3 regions of the Shinella sp. Sh6 genome follow, and region 2 is predicted to be linked to each of the others. Evidence: riboswitches for the same ligand, from Rfam matches in the RefSeq annotation. Region 2 holds a riboswitch; each other region holds the start of a gene.
The links. Region 2 has a riboswitch for cobalamin ahead of ACZ5TO_RS12735 (TonB-dependent receptor plug domain-containing protein). Riboswitches for the same ligand answer to the same signal wherever they lie in the genome.
Positions count from the first base shown of each region.

Region 1 (7,209 bases), 780 kb from region 2:
AGCGCCTTGACGAGGATCGAGGAATAGTCGTCGTTCGACCGCTCGAAGCGCTCGGCGATGGCGATCTCGCCGAAGCCGGCCGTGACGACGAAGCCGCCGAGATAATCCGCCTTGCCGCTCTCCACCGGCGCGACGAAATCGGCCATGGCGAGGTTCGGCCGGCCGTCGCGCCGCGTGAGCTGCTGGCGCAGCGTGAAGAAGGTCGCAAGCTCCTCGTCCCGAGCCTCGTCGGTGAACAGGCGGATATCGTCGCCGACGGCGCCCGCCGGCCAGAAGCCGACCACCGCCTTGGGCGTGAACCACTTTTCGGCGATGATCTTCTCCAGCATGGCCTGCGCGTCGTCGAAAAGCTGGCGGGCGACCGCGCCCTGCTTCTCGTCGTCGAGGATCTTCGGATAGACGCCGCGCAATTCCCAGGTCTGGAAGAAGGGCGTCCAGTCGATATAGCGGGCGAGCTCGGCAAGGTCCCAGTCCTGGAAGGTGCGGGTGCCGAGGAAGGACGGGGTCTTCGGCTGGTAGGCCGCCCAGTCCGGCCGGAAAGCGTTTGCGCGCGCCTTGGCAAGCGGCAGGCGCTGCTTTTCGGCCTCGCTGCGGGCGTGGGCCTCGGCGACCTTGCGGTATTCGGCCCTCAGCCGCTCGACATAGGAGGATTTCGCCTCCGGCGACAGGAGCGCGCCGACGACGCCGACAGCACGGCTCGCATCGTTGACATGCACGGCTTGGCCCTGGCTGTAGCGCGGATGGATTTTCACGGCGGTATGCACCCGGCTCGTCGTCGCCCCGCCGATGAGGAGGGGAATGTCGAAGCCCTCGCGCTCCATCTCGGCGGCGACATGCGCCATCTCGTCGAGCGAGGGCGTGATGAGCCCGGAAAGGCCGATGATATCGACGTTTTCAGCGCGGGCCGTTTCGAGGATTTTCGTCGCCGGCACCATGACGCCGAGGTCGATGATCTCGTAGTTGTTGCAGGCGAGCACGACGCCGACGATGTTCTTGCCGATGTCGTGGACGTCGCCCTTGACGGTCGCCATCAGGATCTTGCCCGCGCTCTGGCGCTCGCTGCCCCCGCCATTGGCGAGCTTTTCGGCTTCCATGTAGGGCAGCAGCACGGCGACGGCCTGCTTCATCACGCGGGCGGACTTCACCACCTGCGGCAGGAACATCTTGCCTGCGCCGAAAAGGTCGCCGACGACGTTCATGCCGGCCATCAGCGGCCCCTCGATGACATGCAGCGGGCGCTCGGCCTTCTGCCGCGCCTCTTCCGTGTCCGCCTCGACGAATTCGGTGATGCCGTTGACGAGGGCGTGCTCCAGCCGTTTTTCCACCGGCCAGTCGCGCCAGGCAAGGTCTCGCTCCTTGGCCTCCCGGGCGCCGGCGCCCTTGAAGCGCTCGGCGATCTCCAGCATACGCTCGGTGGCGGTGCCGCCGGCCTTGGGCATGCGGTTCAGCACCACGTCCTCGCAGGCCTCGCGCAGTTCGGGCTCGATCGTGTCGTAGACGGCGAGCTGGCCGGCATTGACGATGCCCATGTCCATGCCCGCCTGGATGGCGTGATAGAGGAAGACCGCGTGCATGGCCTCGCGCACCGGCTCGTTGCCGCGGAAGGAGAAGGAGAGGTTGGAGACCCCGCCGGAAACGTGGACATGCGGCAGGGCGGCGGTGATCTCGGCGGTCGCCTCGATGAAGTCGACGCCGTAATTGTCGTGCTCCTCGATGCCGGTGGCGATCGCGAAGATGTTCGGGTCGAAGACGATATCCTCCGGGGCAAGCCCGGCGACCTCGGTGAGCAGTTTGTAGGCGCGCGCGCAGATCTCCACCTTGCGCGCCTTCGTGTCCGCCTGGCCCTCTTCGTCGAAGGCCATGACGACGACGGCGGCGCCGTAGGCGCGCACCAGCTTGGCGTGGTGCAGGAAGGCTTCCTCGCCCTCCTTGAGCGAGATTGAGTTGACCAGCGGCTTGCCCTGCACGCATTTCAGGCCCGCCTCGATCACCTCCCATTTGGAGCTGTCGATCATCACCGGCACGCGGGCGATGTCCGGCTCGGCGGCGACGAGGTTCAGGAACTCCGTCATTGCCCTCGCGGAATCGATCAGGCCCTCGTCCATGTTGATGTCGATGATCTGCGCGCCGTTCGCCACCTGGTCGCGCGCGACATCGAGCGCGGCCGCATAGTCGCCGGCGGTGATCAGCTTGCGGAATTTCGCCGAGCCCGTGACATTGGTGCGCTCGCCCACGTTCACGAAGGGAATGGCTTCGGTCAGCGTGAAGGGTTCGAGGCCCGAGAGCCGCATGCGGCGCGGGATATCGGGGATTCCGCGCGGCTTGTGGCGGGCGGCAGCCTCGGCGACGGCGCGGATATGGTCCGGCGTCGAGCCGCAGCAGCCGCCGACCACGTTGACGAGGCCGTCGCGCATGAAGCCTTCGATCTGCGCGGCCATCTCCTCCGGGCTCTCGTCGTACTGGCCGAAGGCGTTCGGCAGGCCGGCATTCGGATAGGCGCAGACGAAGGTCTGCGCGACAGAAGAGATCTCGGCCAGATGCGCGCGCATCGCATTGGCGCCGAGCGCGCAGTTGAGGCCGATGGAGAAGGGCTCGGCATGGCGCACCGAGTTCCAGAAGGCTTCCGGCGTCTGGCCGGAGAGCGTGCGGCCGGAAAGGTCGGTGATCGTGCCGGAAATCATGACCGGCAGGTGGATGCCCTTTTCCTCGAAGACCTCGCGCGTGGCGAAGATCGCCGCCTTGGCATTCAGCGTGTCGAAGATCGTCTCGATCAGGATGATGTCGGCGCCGCCGTCGATGAGGCCGCGAAGCTGGTCGGCATAGGCGAGGCGCAGATCGTCGAAGGTGACGGCCCGGTAACCGGGATTGTTGACGTCCGGCGAGATGGAGGCGGTGCGGTTGGTCGGGCCGAGCGCGCCGGCGACGAAGCGGCGCCGGCCGTCCTTCTGCTCGGCGCGCAGGCCCGCGCGGCGGGCAAGGCGCGCGCCGTCGCGGTTCAGCTCATAGACCATCGCCTCCATGCCGTAGTCGGCCTGCGCGATGGCGGTGGAGGAGAACGTGTTGGTTTCGAGGATGTCCGCGCCGGCAAGGGCGTAGCGGTAGTGGATATCCTCGATGGCCGCCGGCTGGGTCAGCGTCAGGAGGTCGTTGTTGCCCTGCTGGTGGCAGGCGCAATCGCCGAAACGCGTTCCCCGGAAATCCTCCTCGACGAGCTTCAGCGTCTGGATCTCGGTGCCCATCGCCCCGTCGAGCACCAGGATGCGCTCGCGGGCGGCGGCTTCGAGCGCGGCGCGGATCTCGCGTCCGTCGCGGCGCGGCTGTTCGGGGCCGAACAGGCTGTCCAGGTGGGATTCGGCCATGGGAAATCCTCCGGTGCAGGCGATACTGCACCGGAGTTCACATAAAGATATCTTTATGTCAATATGTCTTTATGCGTTTGACCTAGTGCGCCGGCCCGTCCGCCCCCGCCAGCGAGGCGAAGAGTGCCTTGAGCCGGGCGATGTCCGGATCGGCGTTCCTGCAGCGCGCGAGCTTCTGGACCTCCTTCAGCGCTTCGACGGCAAGGTCGGCGCCGCGCGGCTGCCAGAGCAGCCACCAGATGAAGACGGATTCCGGCCTGCCGGTGCCGGAAGGACTGGTTTCGGTGAATGCAAACATTTCTTCCCCAATCGAAAATTGGGGGATGACCGGACGCACGCTGCTGGAATTCCGCCGAAGGCGAAGCAAGCGCACCCTTGGGACACCCCGCCCATGGACGTTACGAATGCGTCAGGGCAGGTCTCCTGGCTTGCGGGTCATCGCGTCCGTCTCGCCTTCCCGGTGTTTCCACCAGTGGCATCAAGCGACAGAAGCTCGCCGTTCACAGTTGCGGGGGCAGCGCCGGCCTTGCCGCTCCTTGCGGAGCATCGCACCGGCTTCCCTCTTAGCCTCCGAGCCGTTTCGACTCGGAAGACCCTGACGCCAGCAGACTGGCCCGGCCGCGAACGGGAGTCAACTGCCGCCTTTTTCTTTCCACGGCCGGAACTTTTCTCCCCGCGCCGGCGTTGAAAAAGGCCGTCGCCTCGCCTTGCGTCCTGTCAGGAATGGACGGCGATTCACCAAAACCGCAGATGAGGGCCCATGCTGCGCCGCCAGACCCCGCTGACATGTTGCAAGTCTCTGTCCTTGTGGCTAAAAAATGCCGTTTTCATGCACCACGCGGCCAGGATGCCAATGAGCGTGTCGCGTGAGCCATGTCCGTTCCACCCGCCTCTTCGAGGTGCTGCGTGGCGTCATGGCTGACCGCGGCACCAAGATGAACCCTGCCCGCGAAAAACCCACCGGCGCAAAGGCCGCCGCCGGATGGCTCGACATGGCCGGATCCAGAATCAGAAACATGCCCCTTCACAACACGCCGCAAGCTCCGCGCGATGCCGATGCCAAGCAGATCGACTACAACGATTCGATCCGCGCCACCTATCTGACGCTGGAGGAGCTGGCCGATTGCGGCGAAGCGCTTGCGCGCGAGAAGACGGCGAGCCTGCCGGGCTTTTATCCCTTCGAGTTCCGCCCGCGGCACAAGGAGAACGAGAAGGAGATCTTCCGCGTCTACCAGGCGACCGCCAAGGACGTGGAGGCGGGCGCCCAGATCACGCCGGCCGCCGAATGGCTGCTCGACAACTATTACGTCATCGAAGAGGCGATCCAGGAGGTCCGGCGCGACTTTCCCCGCCGCTTCTACCGCCAGCTTCCGACCATCGCGGTCGAGGGGCAGACGATCCCGCGCACGCTGGCGCTCGCCTGGCTCTATGTCGCCCACACCCACAGCAGCGTCTCGCAGGAGAGCCTGACGGCCTTCGTCCAGGGCTTCCAGCGGGTCGACGCGCTGAAGATCGGCGAATTGTGGGCCCTGCCCTCCTTCGTGCGCTTCGTGCTTCTGGAGAACCTCAGGCGCATTTCGAGCCGCGTCGAGCGCTCGCGCAAGATGCGCTTCAAGGCCAACGAGGTGGCCGACGAGCTGGTGCGCCTCAACGATCCCGACAAGGGCATCGCCTATCTGCGCTCGATGGAAGGCTTCGTTGCCGACAACACCTTCGTCATCCAGCTTCTCTACCGCCTGCGCGACGGCCTGCAGGCCTCCGGCCCGGTCATCCAGTGGCTGGAGCGCAAGATCGAGAGCCGCGGCAGCGACCTCGAGGAACTGATCGTCGCGGAGAACAATCGCCTGTCCTCCGGCAACGTGACGATGAGCTCGCTCATCAAGAGCCTGCGCACGGTGGACGATGCGGAATGGCCCGTCTGGTTCGAGAGCGTCAGCCGCCTCGACGAGGAGCTGCGCCGGCGCTCCGACTACAGCGACCTCGATTTCGGCTCGCGCAACAAGTACCGCAACTCCATCGAGCGCTTCGCCCGCCGCTCGGGCAAGAGCGAGCTGGAGGTCACCGAGACCGCGCTCGCCATGGTCGAGGAAGACGCCGCGGCGAACGCGGACGATCCCGACTACGAGGCCAATGTCGCCGCCTTCATCGTCGGCAAGAAGCGCAAGCTCCTCGAAAAACGCATCGGCTACCGCCCCTCCATCGTCCAGCGCGTCGTGCGCCTCACGCGCAAGCTCGACTGGCTCGCCGTCGCCGGCCCGAACGTCGTGCTGACGCTGCTGGCGATGATCGCGGTCTACTATTTCCTCGACCAGCTCGACATTCCGAACGGCGCGTGGCTGATCATGCTGATCCTCTTCGCGCTGCCGGCCTCCGAGGGCGCGACGGGACTCTTCAACACGCTCGTGACCTTCTTCGTCACACCCTCGCGCCTCGTCGGCTACGAGTTCAAGGACGGCATTCCCGAGGATGCGCGCACGCTGCTCGTCGTGCCCTGTCTCATCTCCAAGCGCGACCATGTCGACGAGCTGGTGCGCAACCTGGAAGTCCACTACCTCGCCAATCCGCGCGGCGAGATCTATTTCGCGCTCGTCAGCGACTGGGCCGACAGCCAGAGCGAAGAGACGCCCGCCGACATCGACGTGCTGGAATATGCCAAGCGCGAGATCGCGACCCTTTCGGCCCGCTACGCCTATGACGGGCGCACCCGCTTCTACCTCCTGCACCGCCGCCGGCTCTACAATCCGTCCGAAGGCGCGTGGATGGGCTGGGAGCGCAAGCGCGGCAAGCTGCACGAATTGAACCTTCTGCTGCGCGGCGACGGCGACACGACCTTCCTGCCCGGCGCCAACATCGTGCCGGCCGACGTCAAATACGTCATGACGCTCGATTCCGACACGCGCCTGATGCGCGATGCCGTGACCAAGCTCGTCGGCAAGATGCACCATCCGATCAACCGCCCGGTGATCGACGAGGCGACCGGCGAGATCACCGCCGGTTACTCCATCCTCCAGCCGCGCGTCACCCCGTCGCTGACGACCGGCAAGGAAGCCTCGACCTTCCAGCGCATCTTTTCGGCCGACCGCGGCGTCGACCCCTACGTCTTCACCGTCTCCGACGTCTACCAGGACCTTGCAGGCGAAGGCACGTTCACCGGCAAGGGCCTCTACCACGTCGATGCCTTCGAGGCCGCGGTCAAGGGCCGCATCGGCGAGAACGCCGTCCTCAGCCACGACCTGCTCGAAGGCTCGCTCTCGCATTGCGCGCTCGTCACGGATGTCGAGCTCGTCGAAGACTTCCCGACCCGCTACGGCGTCGAGACCTCGCGCCAGCATCGCTGGGCGCGGGGCGACTGGCAGCTCCTGCCCTATCTCTTCGGCCCGTCGAGCGGCATTCCCATGCTCGGCCGCTGGAAGATGTACGACAACCTGCGCCGCAGCCTCATCCCCATCGGCTGGCTCGTCGCCTCCGTCATGGGCTGGTACTACATGGAGCCGCGCCAGGCGCTCATCTGGCAGCTCGTGCTGATCTTCCTGCTCTTCGTCGCCCCGACGCTCTCGCTGATCTCCGGCATCATGCCGCGCCGCGGCGACATCGTCGCGCGCGCCCATGTGCACCGGGTGCTTTCCGATATCCGCGCGGCCAATGCGCAGGTCGCGCTGCGCATCGTCTTCATCGCCCATTCGGCGGCCTTGATGGCCGACGCCATCGTGCGCTCGCTCTACCGCACCTTCGTCAGCCGCAAGCTGATGCTCGAATGGCGCACGGCCGCGCAGGCCGACAGCGCCGCCCGCGGCGGCATCCTCGCCCATTACAAGTCCATGTGGCAGGCCCCGGCGCTCGCCGTCTTCTC
Region 1 is NZ_AP044005.1:3,432,664-3,439,872, forward strand. Features, by position in the region: gene metH (methionine synthase) at 1-3,359, opposite strand, end outside; gene ACZ5TO_RS16460 (hypothetical protein) at 3,442-3,657, opposite strand; cobalamin riboswitch at 3,756-3,972, opposite strand; gene ACZ5TO_RS16465 (glycoside hydrolase family 94 protein) at 4,376-7,209, shown strand, end outside.
Region 1: another riboswitch for cobalamin. It lies ahead of ACZ5TO_RS16460 (hypothetical protein); the one in region 2 lies ahead of ACZ5TO_RS12735 (TonB-dependent receptor plug domain-containing protein).

Region 2 (7,209 bases):
AATTCCCGGTCGGCCGTGTCTTGCCTGGAGAAGAGCGGGCGATGGACGTCGCGGCCGAGCGCCACGATCATCTCGACCGGAACGGGCCAGGCGATATCGCGCTCCTGCGGCAGGTAGGCGATATGGCGCGCCCGCTCGCGCGCGCTCATGGATGCGACGGCCCGGCCGTCGATGGAAACCTCGCCCCTATGGAGCGTCAGGCCAAGCACGGTGCGCAGCAGCGTCGACTTGCCCGCACCGTTCGGCCCGATCAGGCCGACGAACTCCCCGGCGGGAAGGTCGAACGACACGTCCTTCAGGATTTCCTTGCCGGCGAGAGAGGCGCTGAGGGCCTTTACCGAAAGCAGCGTCACAGCATGCTCCTCCGCGTCTTGTAGACCAGCCACAGGAAGAACGGCGCCCCCACGATGGCCGTCAGCACGCCGAGCTTGAGGTCGCGTTCGGGCGCGATGAGCCGCACCAGCGTATCGGCGGCAAGGAGCACGCAGGCCCCGCCGAGCGCGCTTGCCGGCAGGAGCCGGGACGGGCGCGCACCGACCAGCGGGCGAAGCATGTGCGGCACCACCAGCCCGACAAAGCCGATGACGCCGGCGACCGCCGTCGCCGCCCCCACGCTGGCGGCGGTGCCGAAAACGGCGAGGAACTGCACCCGGCGCAGGTCGACGCCCATGCTCGCCGCTGCGTCGCCGCCCAGCGTCAGCGCATCGAGCGCGCGGCCGAGGCTTGCCAGCATGGCCCAGCCGGCGACCATGAACGGCGCTGCCAGCCAGACATGGGTCATCGAGCGGTCGCTGAGCGAGCCCAGCATCCAGAACATGATCTCCAGTGCCGCGAAGGGATTGGGCGACAGGTTGAGCGCGAGCGCGGTCATGGCGCTCGCAAGGCTCGAGACGGCGATGCCGGCGAGGATGACCGCAAGCGCCCCGCCGCGAAGCCCGGCCATCGCCTGCACCACGAGAACCGCGGCGACCGCCCCTGCAAGCGCGGCAAGCGGCAGGCCGAGCGGGAACAGGGCGGAAAAGCCGGTATAGATGGCGATCACCGCGCCGAGCGAGGCCGAAGCGCTCACCCCGAGAAGCGCCGGTTCGGCGAGCGGGTTGCGCAGCCAGCCCTGCAGCACCGCCCCCGAAAGCCCCAGCGTGGCGCCGATCATCAGGCCGAGGATCGCGCGCGGCAGCCGGATCTCCTGCATGACGAGGGCGACGGTATCGCCCTTGTCGGAAAAGAGCGCATGCAGGCTGTCGCCGAAGGCCACCGCCGCCGGGCCGGTCATCAGCGACAGGAAGAACAGGAGAAGAGTGAGGAGGCCGAGCCCTGCGAGCACCAGCCGGAAACGCATCGCATCCGTCATGGCGTACCGCCTTTTCCGCCGAACGCCGCGCGCTGGAGCATGCGCGAGGCCTCCAGCGTGAAGGGAGCGCCGCAGATCGTGTACTTGTCGGGAATGGCGACGGTCCGGCCGGAAAGCGCCCGGAAGGCGGGATGCGAGAAATTCGCCTTGGCGAGCGCGGGCGCGCTGTACTGGCTGTCGCCTTCGAGGATGATGTCGGGATCGGCGGAAACCAGCAGTTCCAGCGGCAGGCGCGTCATACCGGTAAAGCCGAGCGTATCGCCGATATTGGTAAGCCCCGCCGCCCGCACGATCGCATCGGCGAGCGTGCCGGAGCCCGACGTGTAGCTGTTGGCGTAGTAGATGGCGACGCTCTTGCTCGGCGGGCGATGGCTTGCAAGGTCCGCAAGGCCCCGGTCCAGCTCGGCCACGAGTTCGGCGGCACGCTGCTCGCGGTGGAGCAGGCCGCCCATGCGCGTGAGGTTTTCGCGGACATCGTCGAAGGATGCGGCCGGCTTGAACTGCTCGACCCGGAAGCCGAGCTCCCGCAGCAGGGCGACCGTCGCCTTGGCCGTATAAGTGCCGGCAAGCACGAGATCCGGCTGCATGAGGAAGATCTCCTCCGCCTGGCCGCTATTCGGCTTGTAGTGCGCGGCCTCCTCCACCATCACGGACGTGCCCTCCTCGCTCGCGAGCGAGGAGACCGACCTGAGCTGGCCGGGCGCCGCCATCAGCATTGCGAGCTGGTCGGTGCACAGGTTGATGGAAACGACCCGCTGCGGCGCCGGCCCGGCCAAGGCCGCGGCCGGCGCCAGCGCGAGGAGGCCCGCCGCAACGGCGGCGACCCCGGTTCTGCGCATTCGGGCAGGGATCATGACGGCGAGCCCTTTCAGAACGACCGCGTGAAGCTGAAATCGACGGTCCGGCCCGGAGCCCTGTAACCTTCCTTCGTCTGATACTGCTCGTCGAGGATGTTGGCCACCGAAAGCTTGAACTGCGACTGCCCGTCGAGCGCATAGAGCGCGGTGAAATCCGCCGTGACGTAGTGCGGCAGTTTCCGGGTGTTGGCGGCATCGGCATAGCGCGAGCCGCCATAGAGGACGGCGGCGGAGAATTCGAAATCCGCCGTCGGCTTGTAGGCGAGCCCCACCGTGCCCTTGAAGCGCTCGCTGTAGGAAACATACTTGCCGTGCGTGCCCGGGCTCTTGTTCAGCGGCTCGCGGATGTCGATGCCGAGATTGCCGCTCCATTCCGCATCGAACCGATGCATGAGGGTCGCCTCGAAGCCGGTGATCTGCACGTTCTCGACATTGTCCGGATGCCAGGCGCCGAATGTATTGGCCGGATCGACCGGCGCCCAGTTGATCTGGTCCTTCACCCGCGTGTGGTAGACCGCCATGTCGAGGCTCGTTTCGTCCGCGAACCACCAGTTCAGCCCTATCTCGTAGGAACGTGACCGTTCCGGTCTCAGGTCCGGATTGCCGGACAGGTAAGGGTCCGGATAATAAAGATCGTTGAAGGTCGGCGCGCGAAAGCCCGTCGCGTAGGAGGCGCGCGTCACCAAGCCCTCAACCCATTCATAGCTCGCGCCGATATTGTAGGTGGTGGCGCCGCCGAACTGTTCGTCGTGGTCGTAGCGCAGGCCGCTGTCCACCGTCAGCCCCTCATATTCGAACGAATATTGCCCGAAGACGGCGGCAAGGTCGCGCTCCGTCGTGGCATAGCTGACATTCGAGACGGACGAGCCGCTTACCGTGTCGCGATAGGCTTCCACCCCGCCCACCAGCGTGTGCTTCGCCTCGTCCGTCTCGATGGTCTTCCGCGTCGAGGCGAGAAGGCCGTAGCGCACCGTGTCGAACGTGTCGCCGGTGACGCCCGGCCCGAAATTCGCGGAGTAGTCGAGCGCGCTCATTATCTCCACGGTGGACGACCAGCTGTCGGAATGGTCGATGCGCGCACCGAGGCGGCCGGAAAAATTGTCCGTGTCGACGGCGTTCGCCGGCTGGCGGTCGTACTGGTTGCGGCCGCGCGCATAATGCCCGTCGGCATAGAGGCGTCCCCAGTCGAAATCCTCCGACAGCGAGGCGGTGAACGAGCCCCGGCGGAAGCCGTCCTTGTCGGGTTCGTGCCCGTATGTAGAAGGCAGGGTGAAGTCGTATCCCTCGGTCCCGAACAGCTCAGCGCCGGCGGAATAGTCGACGCCGTCCTCGCTCTGCCCCTGCACATTGCCTGAAACGTAACCGCCCCAGGGATGAAGGATGCCCACGGCGACCGTGCCGCAGCGCGCGCTGCCGTCGGCGCAGGCGCCGCCCTGCCGGGTGACGATGTTGATGATGCCGCCGATGGCATCCGCGCCGTACTGCGCCGAATGCCCGCCCTTGGCGATCTCGATGCGCTCGATCGAGGCAAGCGGGATCGCGGAGAGATTGACGGTTCCCGCCGTTGCCGAGCTGGCGCGAACGCCGTTGACGAGGACCAGCGTCTGCACCGGCGTTGTGCCGCGCAGCGAGACGGTGGAATCGGCGCCCATGCCGCCGTTCGAGGTGATGGTAACGCCCGGATATCCCCTGAGCAGCGCGGTGAGGTCGGACGCGGCGGACCGCCGGATCTCCTCCTCGGTGACGATCGTCACGGAAGACGTCGAGCGCTCCAGGCTCGTTTCGCGGCGGAGCGGCGTCGTGACGACGATGCTTTCAAGCTGCGTGACGCCGTCGTCGCCGGCGGCGGCGCCCTGCGCGGCGGCCGTGCGGACGAGCCCCGCCACCGCCAGGGTGACGATGCCCGTCGTGATAAGGATGGTCTTCAAAATCTGCCCCCAAGGCAAGTGCGGGCGCGTGGGCGCCCTGGTTCGCTACGAACCGCGATCCGGCTTGGAACTGGGAGCGAAAGAAGGTCCACCCCGGTCCGCCCGGCACACGGCAACACAATGTGTCACCGCTACGGACGTCCGCGCCTCGGCACCCCTCGTACCGGGCATGGGTGACTGGAGCGGCAGGTCTCCTGACTTCCGTTTCTACGTCTTTCCTCCGCCTTCCCGGCCGCCGAATGCGGCCAGTGGCAAATGGAAGAAGACTCGACGGTCACAGTTGCGGGGGCAGTCCCGGCTTCGGCCGTCCATCGGCCTTACCGTGTTCCCTTTTAATCCGCCTTTCGGGCGGAGCCGTTTCCAGCGCGGACCCTAGTCACGGGCACCGGGCGCGTCAATCTCCCCGGGGCGGTTGCGAACAGATTGCGGATGCCCGTTTGTCCGCGCGCAAAGAGAAGAGGCGGCGCGCCGCCCCTACTTGATCAGCGGCAGCGACGTGAACTGGTGGAAGGGCGGCGGGGAGGAGAGCGACCATTCGAGCGTGGTGGCCCCATCCCCCCAGGGATTGTCGCCGGCCACGCGCTTCCGCGCGAAGGCCTCCGCGACGGCGATGAAGAAGACGAGGAGGCCGGCGGCGGAGATGTAGGAGCCCGTCGAGGAGACGAAGTTCCACCCGGCGAAGGCGTCAGGATAGTCCGCATAGCGGCGCGGCATGCCGGCAAGCCCGAGGAAATGCTGCGGGAAGAAGACGAGGTTGACGCCGATGAAGGTCAGCCAGAAATGCACTTTGCCGAGCGTCTCGCTCATCAAGTAGCCGCTCATCTTGGGGAACCAGTAGTACCAGGCCGCGAAAATGGCAAAGGCGGCGCCGAGCGACAGGACATAGTGGAAATGCGCGATAACGTAATAGGTATCGTGCAGTTCGCGGTCGAGGCCCGGATTGGCGAGCACCACGCCGGTGACGCCGCCGATGGTGAAGAGCAGCACGAAGCCGGTCGCCCACAGCATCGGCGTCGCAAAACGGATCGAGCCGCCCCACATCGTGGCAAGCCAGGAGAAGACCTTGATGCCCGTCGGCACGGCGATGACCATGGAGGCAAAGGCGAAATAGCGCTGCGAATCCAGTGAAAGCCCGACCGTGAACATGTGGTGCGCCCACACGACGAAGCCGATGACGCTGATCGCCACCATGGCATAGGCCATGCCGAGATAGCCGAAGATCGGTTTACGCGAGAAGGTCGAGATCACATGGCTGACGATGCCGAAGGCCGGCAGGATCATGATGTAGACTTCCGGATGGCCGAAGAACCAGAAGAGATGCTGGTAGAGGATCGGGTCGCCGCCGCCTTCCGGCGCGAAGAAGGTGGTGCCGAAATTGCGGTCGGTGAGGAGCATGGTGACGGCGCCCGCCAGCACCGGCAGCGAGAAGAGCAGCATGAAGGCGGTGACGAGCATCGCCCAGGCGAAGAGCGGCATCTTGTGCAGCGTCATGCCCGGCGCGCGCATGTTGAGGATCGTCGTGATGAAGTTGATCGCACCGAGGATCGACGAGGCGCCGGAAAGGTGGATGGACAGGATGACGAGGTCGACCGCCGGCCCCGGCTGCCCGCCGCTCGAATAAGGCGGATAGAGCGTCCAGCCGCCGCCATGGCCGTTCACGCCGGTGGCGCCCGGCGCGAACATCGACAGGATGAACAGGACGAGCGAGGCGACCAGCAGCCAGAACGAAACGTTGTTCATGCGCGGGAAGGCCATGTCCGGCGCGCCGATCATGATCGGGATGAACCAGTTGCCGAAGCCGCCGATCAGCGCCGGCATGATGACGAAGAAGATCATCACCAGCCCGTGCGCGCTGACGACGACGTTGAAGACGCCCGGATCGGAGAATATCTGCATGCCAGGCTCCTGCAGTTCCATGCGCAGCGCGACGGAAAGGCCGGTGCCGAGAACGCCCGACAGCATGGAGAGCAGCAGATAGAGCGTGCCGATGTCCTTGTGATTGGTGGAAAACAGCCATCGGCCGGCAAACCCCGGCCGCGGATGCGTTGTAGCTTCGCTTGCATGTGACATCACGTTTCTCCCCACCGCCGCCCCCCGAGCCGGCAAACCGAAAGAAGTGTGTGCACCTCATGAATGGAACACAAACGGAATTAAATGCGCCAACAGCGCAAAATAATTGCAGTCAATGGCCGCGCCGACATGAACGGCTCGGAACCATCCGGACACGTTTTGCTACGGGTTCCGATCCACGCCTCCGCGAGGGAGGCGACCCTCGGCAAGCGGCGCGGATACCAGCACCCGGAGTTTCTATCCACGCCTCCGCGAGGGGACTGTTTACCCGGACCGCTTTTTGGATTCTGTTATAGAGGTGATTTGCGGGGAGGCCCACGATGGATTGCCCAAGCTGTGGCGGCACAGATCTGATCAAGCGCGGCAGCAAGGCCGGGCATCAACGCTACCGATGCCGCGCCTGCGGGCGCTATAGCACCGACAGCCCGCCCAAATTCAGCGCCCAGACCAAGGCCATGGCGATCGAGATGTACATGAACAGCATGGGCATTCGGGCGATCGGCCGGGTGCTTCGTGCTTCGCCCGCGACGGTGCTGAACTGGATCCGCAAGGAGCATGCGGTCCTGCAGCACAAGCTGGCCCAGGCCGAGCCGACCGACACCGGGATACCCGATGTCATCGAGATGGACGAGATCTACACCTATGTCCAAAAAAACAGCGGCGGGCGGTGATCTGGACGGCCTATAGCCGTCGCCACCGCCAGGTCGTCGCATACCATATCGGCGACCAGGGCGTGCGCAGCGCCATCGCCATCTACGATCTGGCCAAGGCCGCCGTCGGCCAGATCGGCGCCATCTTCACCGACGCCAATTCCTGCTATCATCTGGCCTTCGAGCGGATCAAGGCGACCGAGCCGCATCGGCAGACCAAGGCGCAGACCCATCTCATCGAGTCCTCGAACGCCTCGTTCCGCGACATGCTGGCCCGCTTCAATCGAAAACAAAACGGGCCTCCAAGTCACTCGAAATGCTCCAGATCACAATCGACATCTTCATCGCAAGAA
Region 2 is NZ_AP044005.1:2,652,426-2,659,634, forward strand. Features, by position in the region: gene ACZ5TO_RS12720 (ABC transporter ATP-binding protein) at 1-353, opposite strand, end outside; gene ACZ5TO_RS12725 (FecCD family ABC transporter permease) at 350-1,351, opposite strand; gene ACZ5TO_RS12730 (ABC transporter substrate-binding protein) at 1,348-2,190, opposite strand; gene ACZ5TO_RS12735 (TonB-dependent receptor plug domain-containing protein) at 2,220-4,136, opposite strand; cobalamin riboswitch at 4,304-4,510, opposite strand; gene ctaD (cytochrome c oxidase subunit I) at 4,611-6,206, opposite strand; gene ACZ5TO_RS12745 (IS1 family transposase) at 6,527-6,877, shown strand; partial or broken gene ACZ5TO_RS12750 (hypothetical protein) at 6,874-7,089, shown strand.

Region 3 (7,209 bases), 430 kb from region 2:
ACCCAGACGCTCGGCGGCGAAATCTCCGTGACCAGCGAAGACGGCAAGGGTACGGAATTTCGCGTGCGCCTCATGCTCTCCGCTGTCGACCGGCCAACCGCCCCGAAGGACGCCGTGCAGCGCATCAAGGGCTATACGGGGCCGCGCCGCACCATTCTGGTCGTCGACGACAATGCCGACCATCGCAACCTCATGGAGGAGATCCTCCGCCCGCTCGATTTCACCGTGCTGACCGCAAAGAGCGGCGAGGAATGCCTTTCGCTGATCGAAGGCCTGAAGCCCGATCTCTTCCTCCTCGACATCTCCATGCCCGGCATAAGCGGCTGGGAGCTGGTCGAGCGGCTGCGCGCACTGGGCCAACCCGGCCCGGTCATCATGCTCTCGGCCAATATCGGCGACGGCCCGGCGACCCATGCCGGCCACAACGACATGCTGGCAAAACCCTTCGACCTGCGCCAGCTGACCGACAAGCTCGCCCTCCAGATAGGCCTCGACTGGATCTATCATGGCGAGGCGAAGCCGGCCGGCACAGGAAACGCCGGCATCGTCATCCCCGCCGAAGACCAGGTGCTGGAGCTCATCCGCCTAGGCGAGATCGGCTACGTGCGCGGCATCGAGGCGAAGCTCGCCGAAATCGCCGGCACGCCGGAACACCTGCCCTTCGCCGAGGCCGTACGCGCCTATGTTCAGGCTTTCGACCTTACCGGCTATGATGCCTTCCTGAAAACCATGGACCGGAAAGAAACCGCCCCCCGTGACTGAGACAGCCACCCCGCGCGACATCGTTCTCATCGTCGACGATTCCCCCGAGGCTCTCGGCTTCCTGACGGAGGCGCTGGAGCAATCCGGTTTCTCCGTGCTGATCGCCACGTCCGGCGCCTCGGCGCTCAACATCGTCGGGCGCATCACGCCCGACATCATCCTGCTCGATGCCGTCATGCCCGGCATGGACGGTTTCGAAACCTGCCTCAAACTGAAAGCGGATCCGGCCGTCAGCCCCGTCCCCGTCGTCTTCATGACCGGCCTCACCGAGACCGAGCATGTCGTACGCGCGCTGGAGGCCGGCGGCGTCGACTATCTCACCAAGCCGATCAATATCGACGAACTGCGCGCCCGCATCCGGGTGCATCTCACCAATGCCCGCTCGGCCCAGAGCGCCCGCGTGGCGCTCGATGCGGCGGGCCGGCATCTGCTTGCCGTGAGCGGCAAAGGAAAGATCCGCTGGTCGACGCCGCAGGCAACGAGGCTCGTCAACGCCGCGACCGGCAACGACGAGGGGCTGGATGTCGTCTCCGCTCATATCGGCCGCTGGATGGCGATGCGCGATGCAACGCGCGAAACGAGCTTCGCCATCCGCCAGGCGGGACAGGCGAGCCTGCAGCTTTCCTTCCTCGGCAGGATCGACGCGGATGAATTCCTCTTTCGCCTCACCGCCGAAAACCCCATGTCCGATGACGAGATCCTGCGCCAGCATTTCTCGCTCACCCAGCGCGAATCCGAGGTCCTGCTGTGGATCGCCAAGGGCAAGTCGAACCGCGATATCGGCGAAATCCTCGGCCTCAGCGCCCGCACGGTCACGAAGCATCTTGAGCAGATCTACGTCAAACTCGGCGTCGAAAACCGCGCCTCCGCGGCGGTAAAAGCCGCCCATGTGCTGCATGAGACATAGCGGGGGTCTCGAACGCGCCTTCGCGCTGATGCTGAACTGGCGAATTCGGCTTCGGCTTGCGGCCGTGTCGCGTCGAATTGAAAACTGCCCCTGACACGCCCTCAGCGGCTGACAAAGCCGCCAAATTCCGAACCAGAGCCAATCGCATATTGGGCGATTGTACTATCGGGCGAGGCCAAAGCGTTCGAGGCCGTCGGCGAGAATCTCGAGGCCGCGGATTGTACGTATGGTCGGGTCCATAAGCTGGACCTTCATCTCGACAATCCGTCCCTGGCGTACGGCATCCATGTTGCTCGCAACCGGGTCATTCTTGAGAAAATCGAGCTTTGCGGCGAGATCGTCGCCTTCGAAGCGCCGCCGCGTCATGTCGCCGGCGACAATCAGGTTGGGGTCAGCTTTGGCGATCGTCTCCGGAGTTCTGGCCGTCGGCAACCGCACGCGACGGCGCCTTGTCGAATGTCAGCGTCCGGCCGCAATTCTCGATCGAGAACGGATATCGGGTCTCCTGGCCGGCGCCGGCCGACGACGCGCTGCAGAAGAACGTGGCGGAAGCGGCCAGGGCCACTGAAACGAATACGCCGGCTTTGTTCACGACGAGCGTCCTTCTGCTTGCGGGAGGGCGTTCAGGTCCGGGCCGTCGATGTGGCGGGGGCGAGATGCCGTCAGGACAAAGCGCCGGTAGAAACGCGTCCGCAACCTGTTCCTGAGATCGGCATTGCGGCGCTGCGCGGCCGCAATCGGCCGGTGGGAGGGAAAGCGGATATCCGCAAAACCCGCGGCGGCAACGAGAGGCTTCACGCGTTCTGCGGTCAGCCCGTCGCTAAATGGCAGGCGGGTCATGATATCCGCATGCTTCTCGCTCATGGCCCCGTCGTAATAGGGGTCATGGCCGATGAAGCGCTCGATCGCACGGACCGCCAGGCTCGCAATCCGCCCGATCGGCGTCGGCTTTGTCCAGTCGCCGTCGAAGACCAGCAACGTTCCACCGGGCTTCAGCACGCGGAACCAGTCCGCAAGCGCCTGCTCGGGTTCCGTCAGCGTCCAGACGAGATGGCGGCAGATCACCGCGTCATAGGCCTGGTCGAGTTCCATCGTCCGCTCGGCATCGGCCAGGATGAAACGGGCCCGCGCATTGCCGGCGTGCTTGGCGCGCGCCACGCCGAGCATCGCTTCGGAAAAATCAAGCGCCGTCACCTCATGGCCGAGGGAAAGCAGGACGTTGGTCACCTCGCCGGTACCGCAGGCAAGTTCCAGCACCCTTTGCGGCGCCGGGCCGATTGCCTGACGCACGGCCGCCGCCCAGGCGTCCAGTTCCGGGCCCGGCGGGATGCGGTGGCCGAATGCGAGGTCGAAGGTCGCCGAGCGCCGCGTCCAGTATTCCCGGATGTCTTCCTTCAGATCGCGATTGCGCATCTCCATCGGCCTAGGCCCCCATGGCGGAAAGGGTTCTGCGCCCCTGTGCACGCGGCGCGCGCCTCTGCGTCCGCGGCGTCAGGAAGCGGATGTTGCAGATGCCTCCATCGTCCTGCTCGATCTCGACATCGACGCCGAACACCGTGCGGATGCGCTCCTCCGTCAAAACCTCCCGCGGCTCACCGAGCCCGGCAAGGCGGCCTTCCTGCAGCACCGCGATCCGGTCGCAGAACAGGGCCGCATGGTTGAGATCGTGCAGAGCTGCGACGACCGTCAGCTCCTGTTGCCGCACCAGATCGAGCAGGCCGATCTGATGACCGATATCGAGATGGTTGGTCGGCTCGTCGAGCAGCAGGATTTCCGGCTGCTGCGCAAGCGCGCGGGCGATGTGCAGGCGCTGCCGCTCGCCGCCGGACAGGGTGTGCCAGGATCGGCCCGCCAGATGCGCCATGTCGACATCCTCCAGCGCGCCATCGACAATCCGGTCGTCTTCGGGCGACCAGGGCGACAGCGCGCCGAGGTAGGGTGTGCGGCCAAGTTCGACGGCTTGCCGCGCCGTGATGCGCTCGCCGGTTTCCGCCTGCTGTTCGACAAGGGCCAGGCGCCGTGCGACGGCGCGCCTGCCGAGCAATCCGATCGGCGCGCCATCGAAGAGGACGGAGCCGGATTTCGGGGCGCGGATGCCTGCAAGAAGCGACATCAGGCTCGTCTTGCCGGAACCGTTGGGGCCGATGATGCCGAGGAACTCGCCCGTCTCCACCGTGAGGGAGACGTCCTTGAGAATTTCCGTCCCCCCGGCGGCCCAGGAGACGCGTTCGGCAGAAAGTGTCATGCCCGGGTTCTCCTTTGTCCAAGAATAAGTGCGAAGGCCGGCGCGCCGACAAGCGCGGTGATGACGCCGATCGGCAGAACCTGTCCGGGAATGAGCGTGCGCGACAGGATGTCGGCGAAAATCATGAAGACCGCGCCGCCCAGCGCCGAGGCCGGAAGCAGGACGCCGTGGCGAACGCCCACAAGAATGCGCGCGGCGTGCGGGATAACGAGGCCGACGAACCCGATCGACCCGACGATCGAGACCATGGCGGCTGTCATCATCGCCGCGGTGCCGACGAGGACCAGATAGGTCCGGCGGACGGAAATCCCGAGGGAGGCCGCAGACTCGGAGCCGAAAGCGAAGGCATCGAGTGCGCGTGCATGAAGAAGGCAGACCACGAGGCCGGCGAGCGCCGCCGGCACCGCCAGCCAGGCATCCGGCCAGCGCACGCCGGAAAGATTGCCGAGCAGCCAGAACATGATGCCGCGCGCCTGCTCCGCCGTCGCCGCCTTCGTGACGATGAAGGACGTGAGTGCGTTGAAAAGCTGTGAACCGGCGACACCGGCCAGAATGATCGCCGCCGTACCGCGCCCCGCTTTCAACGCCAGAACGCTCACCAGTGCGAAGGCGACGACAGCGCCCAAGAAGGCGCCGAGCGGCATGGTCAGGAAGCCGGCGCCGATACCCAGAATGGCGACGCCGACGGCGCCGGTCGAAGCACCGGCGGAAATGCCGAGGATATAGGGATCCGCCAGCGGGTTGCGCAGCAGCGATTGCAGCACGACGCCGCAAAGCGCGAGCGCCGCTCCGCAGGAGGCCGCGACCACGGCGCGGCTCAGCCGGTAGCTCCAGACGATGCCCTCGTCGATCGGCTCCAGCGGATAGCCCGCATCCCACAAGCGGTTCGCGATCGTCTGAACGACGGTGGAGAACGGAATCGCCGTTTCCCCGATTGCCGCGCCGAACCAGAGTGCGGCGAAAAGAACGACGAGCGATGGGGCTGCGCGGCTCACTGGGCGAGGCCGGCTTTGGCGATGCTGTCGGCCAGCAGTTCAATGCCTTCGATCGTGCGGATCGTCGGGTTCATCGCCTGCGCATCCATATCGAACACATAGCCTTTGGCGACGGCCGGCATCAGGCTGGCCACGGGGTCGGACTTGAGAAAATCGAGCTTCGCCTCGAGGCTGTCGAGCGGGTAGCGCCGCCGCTCCATCGACCCGGCGACGATCATCGTCGGGTTTGCCCTGGCGATGGTTTCCCAGCCGACAGTCGGCCATTCGTCATCCGTCTTGATGATGTTTTCGATGCCGAGAGCCGACATGATGTATCCCGGCGCACCGTTCCTGCCCGCGACGTAGGGATCGGCATCCGCGGCGCTCGAGAACCAGAAGACCGCCGAGAGCTTTCCCTTGGCCGAAGCAACCTTGGCCCGGGCCGCCGCCTCTCGCGCCTTCAGGTCCGCGACGACGGCCTCGCCCTTGTCCTGGACGTTGTAGATTTCCGCCAGCTCGCGGATCTCCCGATAGACGAGGCCCATGGTGAAGACCTGATGGCGCACGCCGTCGCTGGCGGCGGAGTTTTCCTTGCCGACGCAATCGGACGGCGAGGTGTAGACCGGGATACCCAATTCCTCGAACTGCTCGGGCTTGGCCACGACCCCTTCCGGGCCGACCTGCCACTGGAATTGAACGGTGACGAGGTCCGGCTTCCTGGCGAGCACGCTTTCGAAGCTCGGATCATTGTCGGCCAGGCGGTCGATCCTGGCGTTGACCTCCTCATAGCCCTTCAGGACCGGCCCGACCCAGAGCGCGGTGCCCGCGACCTTGTCGGCAAGGCCGAGAAGATAGAGAATTTCGGTGCTGCTCTGGCCGATCGACACGGTCTTCGTCGGCGCCTTGTCGATGGTGATCTGGCGGCCGCAATTCTGCAGGGTCAACGGATAGGCGGTCTCGGCGGCCTGCACGTGACCGGCAAGGATGGCGGTTGCCAGCGACGCGAGAAGGAAGCCCGCTCGAAGCGACGTCTTGAAAAGCGATATCATGATTTTTCCCCGAATACGGATTGAAAGCCGAGCAAGGCGGCACGGCCAAGCGAAGGACGGTCAAGCCGCCCTTGCGATCGAACGATCCACGGATTGGGGAAAAGGCGGCGTCGGTCGACGCCGCGAGGCGCTGGTGATCTTCATTGCATGCTCCTGTTCCGGGCTTCCCCGCCCGTGACGATGGATCGATGGATGACGGCAGGTCTCCTGGCTTACGGATATCCGCTGTCCATCTGCCTTCCCGCGCGGATCGCGCAGTGGCATGGCGCTATGCGCCACAAGGATGGACGGCAATCCGCTTACAGTTGCGGGGGCAGCCACGGTTTTGGTCCCATGCGGGTCGTCCGCACCGTGTTCCCTATTATTCCCCTCCGCCTCATGGGTAGGGGAACCGTCGCGACCAGTTAATTGAGAAGCTGGCGGCAGGTCAAGGCCGGACATGAAACCGCCGCGGAGGCGCGTCCATCGCTTGGTGGTGCGTGCCCTGTCGACGACGCTCGCCGTCCCGCGCGCCGGCGGGTTGATGAAGCTGCGGCTCATGGCCGCTCCGGGGTTGACAGCATTCGCTTTGTGACGTTATTACGTTCCAAGAATTTATGTAATGTAATAACGTTAATTCCATGGAGAGCAAGCCCCGATCATCCGTTCAGTTCGGCTTCGATCGATTCGGAAGGAAAGCCGTGCTGCGGCAGGCAAACCGCCTGCGCATTCACACAACAACGTCCGCGGCTGGCGGTGGCCGACGGCAAGGTCGCCATCACCGATCCGCGCCATTCGCTCGTCCGCCTCGTCGATCCTGAAACGCTGGAGGAAACGGGCACGATCGCCGTCGAAGGCCGGCCCTTCGCCATCGTCGCCGTCGGAGGCTCCGGCGCTTCGCACTGAGACCGCGCCGGGACCCGGAGCCAAGAAGCGGCTCCGGGTCCCGTGCCCATCCATCGTAGAGCCATTCAGGAACCATTCAGGCTCTTCTTCGTTCAATCGCCAGACGTGGCGCAAAATTGGAGGAGAGCATGGATCGGCGATCGTTTCTGACCGGATTGCTTGGACTGGCCGGCACCGCGGCCTTGGCTTCGGTAGTCAAACCGGAAATCGTGCAGGCTGGCATCGTCAACCCCGGGGACATCGGCTCCGGGAGCGGCATTCTGGGCGACCTGGAAGGCTCCGAGCCGGATGTAGTGGATGTCCGCCATCGCCGCGGACATTGGCACCGGCATCATCGCCACCATCGGCGCAGGGTGTGGCGCCGCGTATGCCGCCGTGCCCGTATTC
Region 3 is NZ_AP044005.1:3,082,591-3,089,799, forward strand. Features, by position in the region: gene ACZ5TO_RS14765 (hybrid sensor histidine kinase/response regulator) at 1-762, shown strand, start outside; gene ACZ5TO_RS14770 (response regulator) at 755-1,669, shown strand; gene ACZ5TO_RS14775 (ABC transporter substrate-binding protein) at 1,832-2,107, opposite strand; gene ACZ5TO_RS14780 (hypothetical protein) at 2,061-2,261, opposite strand; gene ACZ5TO_RS14785 (class I SAM-dependent methyltransferase) at 2,258-3,088, opposite strand; gene ACZ5TO_RS14790 (ABC transporter ATP-binding protein) at 3,093-3,914, opposite strand; gene ACZ5TO_RS14795 (FecCD family ABC transporter permease) at 3,911-4,909, opposite strand; gene ACZ5TO_RS14800 (ABC transporter substrate-binding protein) at 4,906-5,937, opposite strand; cobalamin riboswitch at 6,118-6,348, opposite strand; gene ACZ5TO_RS14805 (hypothetical protein) at 6,673-6,822, shown strand; gene ACZ5TO_RS14810 (protamine-2 (modular protein)) at 6,951-7,209, shown strand, end outside.
Region 3: another riboswitch for cobalamin. It lies ahead of ACZ5TO_RS14800 (ABC transporter substrate-binding protein); the one in region 2 lies ahead of ACZ5TO_RS12735 (TonB-dependent receptor plug domain-containing protein).